3 regions of the Lacticaseibacillus suihuaensis genome follow, and region 2 is predicted to be linked to each of the others. Evidence: predicted binding sites of a transcription regulator. Region 2 holds the regulator's gene; each other region holds the start of a gene.
What was found. The regulator LexA, encoded in region 2, represses DNA repair genes until DNA is damaged. The targets are predictions, from matches to a motif close to CNAACANNTGTTNG.

Region 1: ACYVRZ_RS01235 (DNA polymerase III subunit alpha) is a predicted target of LexA. The motif match lies at 1,442-1,455, and genes of this name have one in related genera.
Region 3: ACYVRZ_RS09840 (Y-family DNA polymerase) is a predicted target of LexA. The motif match lies at 869-882, and genes of this name have one in related genera.

What each region holds. Positions count from the first base shown of each region.
Region 1 covers NZ_BAAGBJ010000001.1:277,329-279,576, forward strand. The annotation lists gene ACYVRZ_RS01235 (DNA polymerase III subunit alpha) at 1-1,398, opposite strand, end outside; gene ACYVRZ_RS01240 (YjzD family protein) at 1,519-1,716, shown strand; gene ACYVRZ_RS01245 (hypothetical protein) at 1,795-2,248, opposite strand, start outside.
Region 2 covers NZ_BAAGBJ010000003.1:33,489-35,736, reverse strand. The annotation lists gene ACYVRZ_RS03815 (AEC family transporter) at 1-530, shown strand, start outside; gene lexA (transcriptional repressor LexA) at 1,048-1,674, opposite strand; gene ccpA (catabolite control protein A) at 1,826-2,248, opposite strand, start outside.
Region 3 covers NZ_BAAGBJ010000010.1:93,577-95,824, forward strand. The annotation lists gene ACYVRZ_RS09840 (Y-family DNA polymerase) at 1-843, opposite strand, end outside; gene ACYVRZ_RS09845 (hypothetical protein) at 992-1,564, opposite strand; gene ACYVRZ_RS09850 (hypothetical protein) at 1,595-2,248, opposite strand, start outside.

The sequences.
Region 1 (2,248 bases), on a different contig from region 2:
GAAAAGCAGCCGGTTTTGTTCGGCATCGGCCACCAGGTTGCGCAGCGGCAGCGACTGCTGGTAGGCCGCCTTCAGGTCGATGTGAAACTGGTTGGGAATCGCCGCACTCCACTTGTTGGCGTCAAACTGGCTGAGCCCAAAGACCCGGGCGACGTCGCGCAGCGCCTGCTTGGCCCCAAACGTACCGAAGGTGATGATCTGCGCCATGTGGTCTTGTCCGTAGCGATCATGTACGTAGCGAATCAGCTCGCCGCGCCGGTTGTCCGGAATGTCCAGGTCGATGTCTGGCATGTTGGCCCGAGCCGGGTTCAAGAAGCGCTCGAACAGCAGGTTGTACTCGATGGGATCAACCTCGGTGATTGCCAAGGCGTAAGCCACCAGGGCCCCGGCCGCGGACCCTCGCCCGGGGCCGGTCATGATGCCAACCTCATGCGCGTGGTTCATCACGTCCCAGACCACTAGGAAGTAGTCGTCAAAGCCCATCTCGGAGATGACGCCCAGCTCGTAGTCCAGCCGCTTGCGGTAGGCGGCAGGGACCGCGGCTTGGGGGAAGCGCCGGACCAGCCCCGCGGTGGCCAGCCGCCTGAGGTAGGTCGACGCGGGTTCGCCGTTGGGCACCGGGTAGTGCGGCAGCTGCGGCTCGCGAAAGGCAATGGTCGCCTCGGCCCTGGTCACCAAGGCCGCCAGGTTGGCCAGCGCCTGCTGTTGCCCGGCCGCCTCGAACGGCGCCGCCGCCATGGCCGGCGGCATCAGCCAGTCGCCACCGGCGTCTTGCAGCGTCGGGTCACGAAAGTTCAGCTGGGTGCCGGCGGCGATCGCCTGCATCACCTTTTGCGTGAAGGCGTCGGCCGGGTCCTTGTAGCAGACGTGGCTCAGCGCCAGCAGCGGCAGGTCATGGGCCTTGGCAAAGGCCGGCAGTTCGGAGTCAAGCTGGGCGGCCTCAAGCCCCAGGTACAGGCTGGCCGGTCGCTTGGCCGCCAGCGCGGCAAACAGCGCGGCGGCCGGCTGATTCAGCGCCTGGAAGGCCTCACTTTGCAGGTAGACACCGGACACGATGGCGGCGATGCCGGTCAGGTCAGGCAGTGCGGCCAGGTTCGGCGGCGTCTGCGCCAGCTTGATAGCGCTGGACAGCCGCAGCAGCTGGTGGTACCCCGCCGTCGTCTCGGCAATCAGCACCGCCTGAGCATCGGGCAGCTCAAGCCGCATCCCCAACAGCGGCTTGAGCTTGGCCGCCTGGGCCTGACGGTAAAAATCGACCACCCCGTACATCACGTTGACATCGGTCAGCGCAACGGCGGAGAAGCCGCGTTCTTGGGCCGTCGCCACGATTTCCTTGACCGTGAGCGGCCCGTTGAGCAGCGTGAAGCTGCTTTGGACTTGTATGTGCGTGAACATCATTTCGCCACCTCAAGCCCATTATACCCGAACGACCCGCGCAACGCGAACAGGGGTTTGTGCCGGGCGACGGTTGCTTTTTGGCGGCGACGTGTTAAGATAACTTAGAAAAGAGGGATGACTATGCGCTATTTTGTTACCATCGTCTGGGGTGCCCTGCTCGGCGAGGTCGTCGGCTTCCTGGTCAGTGCGCTGGCCGGCAACACCTTTGATCCCAAGACAAGCCTGATCGTCGGTTTGGTTTTTGCAGTCCTGTTGTTCCTGCTACCACCGACCATGGCGTACTTCGATCCGGAAACCAGCAAAAGCAAAAAGGCGTAATCCAGCGGTTGCGCCTTTTTCATGCGTCGACAGACTAAAGACGGCGGCTACCCCCATCGGGCAACCGCCGTCTTTGCGTTACTTGGTGATGTAGACGTACAGGTCACTGGTCGAAAAACCGACGTTGAACTTGACGCCGTTGGAAGTGATCGTCGCGATGGTCGTCGCGCTGCCATCGGCGTCCTTGGTCGCCTGGTTGAACTTGCTCAACACCGTCTTGGCCTCGGCCCCGGTCGCGCTGGCCAAAAGCGCAAACTGGGTGCCAAACGCGGTTTGGGCCGCCTTGTCCTTCAGCGCCTTGAGCGGCACGATGTCGGTGATACCCAGCACCTGGCCGTCTTGAACGTTCATGCGAACCGTACCGCCGTTGCCCTTGAGGACCTGCTTGAGGCCCTCAACGCTTGCCGGTAGCTGCTCGTCTTTGGTCGCGACCTTGGCTCGCGCCATCGCGGCCGCGACGTTTTGGCGCTGGGTCTCCACCGCCGCCTGCTGGGTCGGCGTGAGCTTGGTCACATCGGTCTTCTTGGCGTCG
Region 2 (2,248 bases):
CCAACACCACGATTTTCTGGACCGTCGGCGTCTACCTGATCCAAGGCGACGGACCGCGGCCGGCCCATTTTGACCTCAAGCAAGCCCTGGGCAAGGTGCTGTCCCCGCCGCTTTTGGGCTTCATCGTCGGCGTCTTGATGGTGCTGCTGCACATCCAGCTGCCGCAGTTTCTGATGGCCGACCTCAATTACGTCGGCAACCTGACCATCCCCGGCTCGATGTTCTTCATCGGTATTGCGATGCATCAGGCGGGAATCGCCAACATCCGCTTCGACCGCGAACTTCTTGGCATCTGCGCCGGCCGCTTCGTCATCGCCCCGCTTCTGATGGCGGCCCTGGTCGCCTTCGCCCCGGTGCCGACGCTGATGAAACAGGTCTTCATTCTGCAATCTGCGATGCCGGTGATGACCAACGCCCCGGTCGTCGCCAAGCTCTACGGCGCCGACGCGAACAACGCCGCCATCACCGTCACCGCCACCACCCTGCTGGCGATGGTCGCCATCCCAATCATCATGGTGTTGGTGCAGTAGACCAGGGCGAAAGGCCGCGGGTTTAGCAGGACGGCTAGCCTAGGTAGTATCTGAAAATCCGGGCTCCGGCCCGGACGGACCACTACTTCCGGCTCCGGCCCGGGGCGGCGGAACGCGTGGGGCTCCCCTGAGCCCGTCCCGGTCTCAGGACCCGCCCTGCCTGTAAGCCGGCAAGTACGGCCGACTAACAGGGATTTCACGCTGGCTCGCCCCGGCCCTACGCCTCCAACAGCGGTGCCGTCCGAGCCTCCGCCCTGCCTAGTGGTAAATCCACTCACTAGTGGCATTCTAGGCTAAATACAGACTATTTTTTTGCAGAGACTACCTAGCGCTGTTGCTTGGGTCCCGCACTTGGGCCCAAGTGATGCGCCGTAGCTAGGCGCTTCCGCGTTGCCTGGCGGAGCCCGACGAACTAGGACAAAGCCAGGCGAACTTCGCGAAAGTTCCCCCTGCGTCACGGCACAAAAATAACGTCTGCCTTCCTGCATCACGCAAGAAGACAGACGTTTTGTTTGGCTCAGACCAAAGCTGGGCGGTAAAGGCTCACCACGACGCCCAAGATGATGACGTCGTCGAAGTACATGTCGGCCATCGTGTCGTTCTCCGGGTGGAGGCGAACGCCGTTGGCCTCCTTGAAGAAGCGCTTGACCGTCGCCTCGTCGTCGGTGGTCATCGCCACGACGATCTGGCCGTTCTCGGCGGTGGCCTGCTGCTTGACAATAATCTGATCGCCGTTCAGGATGCCGATCTTAATCATCGAGTTGCCCTGAACGCGCAGCATGAACAGGTCGTCTGGGTCGTAGCTGAGCTCGCCCGGCACCGGGAAGTAATCCTCGATGTTTTCGATGGCCGTAATCGGCACGCCGGCGGCCACGGTCCCGATGATGGGAATGCCGGCCTCCTGAATGCCGGCGAAAGCACGACCGGCCTTGGTCACCTCGAGGGTGCGGGGTTTGGTCGGGTCCTTGGCAATCAGCCCTTCCTTGATCAGACGGTCGAGGTAGGCCGCCACGGTGCTGGAGGAACTCAAGCCGACCGCCTTGCCGATTTCCCGCACTGTCGGCGGGTAGCCGCGGTTTTCGATCGAATCATGGATGGTCAAAAGGATCTCTTTCCACCGCTTTGCACTTGCCTGGGATGGCATACAATCACCGCCTAATGAGATTTGCTGACCTTAATATACCAAACCAAACGCGTGTTTGCAACTTTTTTCGCGTCGTGCCGCGGTTTGTTGCCGGTTTCGCCCGGCCACGCAAAAAGCCGCCGCAAACGCGACGGCTTCGTGGTGCAATGGCTTACTTGGTGGATTGACGGTCGGTGATGTCAAAGCCCAGGCGAATGGTCTTGGCATCGATGTCTTCCTTGTTCATCATCTTGGTGAGCAGGCGCATCGCAACCGCGCCGATGTCGTACAGCGGCTGATCGATGGAGGTCAGCTGCGGCCGCGCCATCTCGGTCAGCTTGGTGTTGTTGGAGGTGATCAGCTCGAAGTCGTCCGGCACGGAAACGCCGGCGTCGATTGCGCCGTCGAGAACGCCGACGGCCACTTCGTCATCGCCGATGACCGCGGCAGTGGCCCCGGCCTTTTGCAGCTGCTCGAACAATGCGAGCCCGGCGTGGTAGCTGGTGTCGGATTCAAAGACCAGGCTTTCGTCGTAGGCCAAACCGGCGTTGTCCAGCGCCTGCTTGTAACCCTTCAGGCGGTATTGCCCGTTGAT
Region 3 (2,248 bases), on a different contig from region 2:
CACCCGCTCGATTTCTTCTTGGGTGGCGTAGTCGCGCGGCAGCACCTGCGAGTTGCCGATGCTTGGGGCGCGAACGCGAATGCGCCGCGCCAACTCGCTGCGGTCGACGCCCCAGGCCAAGGCGAACAGCTGGGTGCCGATGATGCCGAATTCGGCCTTCAAGGCGGCCGGCGGCAGGTGGGCGAGGTCGTACATACTGGTGACGCCGAGGCGCTTGAGGCGCTTGGCGGTGCGAGCCCCGATGCTCCACACCGCGTCCAGCTCGGTGAGCGGCCAGATCCTGGCGGCGAAGGTGGCGTAGCTGAGCTTGCCGATCAAGTCGGGCGTGTGCTTGGCGAACAGATCCAGCGCAAGCTTCGCCTGCAGTGGATTCTCGCCGATGCCGATGGTCAGATACAGCCCGAGCTCGCGGTGAACAGTGGCCTGAATGCGCTTGGCCAAAGCGAGCGGCGAGGAACCGAACAGCCGCCACGAGCGGGTGACGTCGAGCACGGATTCGTCGATGGAGTAAGGCCAGCAGTCGCCGGCCGCGGTGAAGCGCTGAAAAATGGTGTTGATGGCGAGATTGCGCTTGATGTAAAGGTTCATGCGCGGCGGCACGACGATCAGTGCGGGGTCCTGCGGCAAATCGCGTTGCCGGCTGACGTTGGCCTGCAGCCCGTAGTTCGCCTTGGCGGTCGGCGAGGTGGCCAGGATTAGGCCGCCGTTGGTGTTTTTCTGTTCGGACATCACCACCAGCGGCGTTTTGAGCGGATTCAGGTGACGCGCGACGCACTCGACCGAGGCGTAAAAGGACTTGTTATCGATCAAAAACACCACGCGGTGGGGTTCTTGGGCATACATAGTGATCACCTCGCCCCTCATTATACAAACGTGTGTTCGCAAAAAGCAAGCGCGATGCCACAAGTGTCGTGCGGTAGCGTAGCGCAAAAAGGCCTTGCCACGGGTTTGCGGCAAGGCCTTTGGGCGTGTCAGACTGGGCGGCGGCAGGCTACTGCGCCGCGGCGGTTGGCTGCAGTTCGGGCGCTTCCCACCAGCTCGTGGCGGGATGGGCGGCGACCAGGTTGGTGTCGGTGGTCAGCACCAACAGGCTGGTGTTGGTCTGGCGAACGGCGGTGGTGGCGGTGTCCATGAACAAGCGCTTCTCCTGCAGGGTCATGGACGGAGGAAAGTCGGCCATGAGCAGGAACTGACGCCCGGCGAACAGGCCGCGAAACAGCTGCACGTACAGGCTTTGCGCCGGCGTCAGGTCCCGCGCCGGTTGATCGAGGAACACAAGGTCGCGGCGCAAGGCGGCGGGAATCAGGGCGAACGACTGGGTCTGGCCGTTGATCAGCAGGTTGGCCTGGACGCTGAGGTAGGGAATGATGCCGGCGTCGGTTTCGTCGATCAGGCCCAGCGCCTTTCGCGCCCCGTTGGCCAGGAATTGCTGGGTGTAAGTGTGGGTCGTGGTTTGCAGGGTTGCCTGGTCCGGTTGATAGATGAAGTAGAGGTCCGCCGGGCTGAACAGTTGGTGCAGTTGCGCTTGGAAGGCCTTGGCGGCGCGGTTGTGAAATAGTGGCATGGTGGCCCTCCTTTCTGATGAGGGAAAACATTAGGGTTGGCTTCGCCGCAGGTGCCAGCGCAGGCGCCCGAGGTGCAGCAGCCAGGCGCTGGCCTGGCCCAGGGCGACGGCACCGACGATGGCCACCAGGGTCCAGCCCTCGCCGCTGAGGGCAAGCGCTGGCCGGGCCCCAGGTGCCTGGTTGGGCACGAGGAGGCCGGGACCGCTGAAGGTGGTGACGTGTGAGTGCATCAGCGTCGTCAGGTCGCGCGAAATGGTGCCGGTCGCCAAAGTCCCTTGCAGCTGGTCGGAAAAGCCGGCGCGGGTCAGCTGACTCAGCCAGCCGGCCGCGTTCGCCCCAAACAACAGGCACAGCAGCCAGACGGCCAGGAAGCCGGCGCCGGCGACAATCAGGCTTTCAAGCAGGTACTGCGCGAGAATCGCGCCGGTGCTTTTGCCCACCATCAGGTAGGCCAGGCTCTCCTGGCGCCGGCGCCTTGCAAACAGCAGGGCGAACAAGAAGCTGACCAGCGCGGTGGCGCCGATCAAAAGCCCCCAGGCCCAAAGCAGCTGCGAATCCAGCTGGCTGTAGGCCCGTTGGACGCCGCCGATCAGCTGACCGGCCTTGGTGACGGCGCTTGGTGTGAACTGCGCCAGCCGGTCGCCGAAGTTCTGGCGCATGCCAAGCCCCTGGGCGCGAACCGT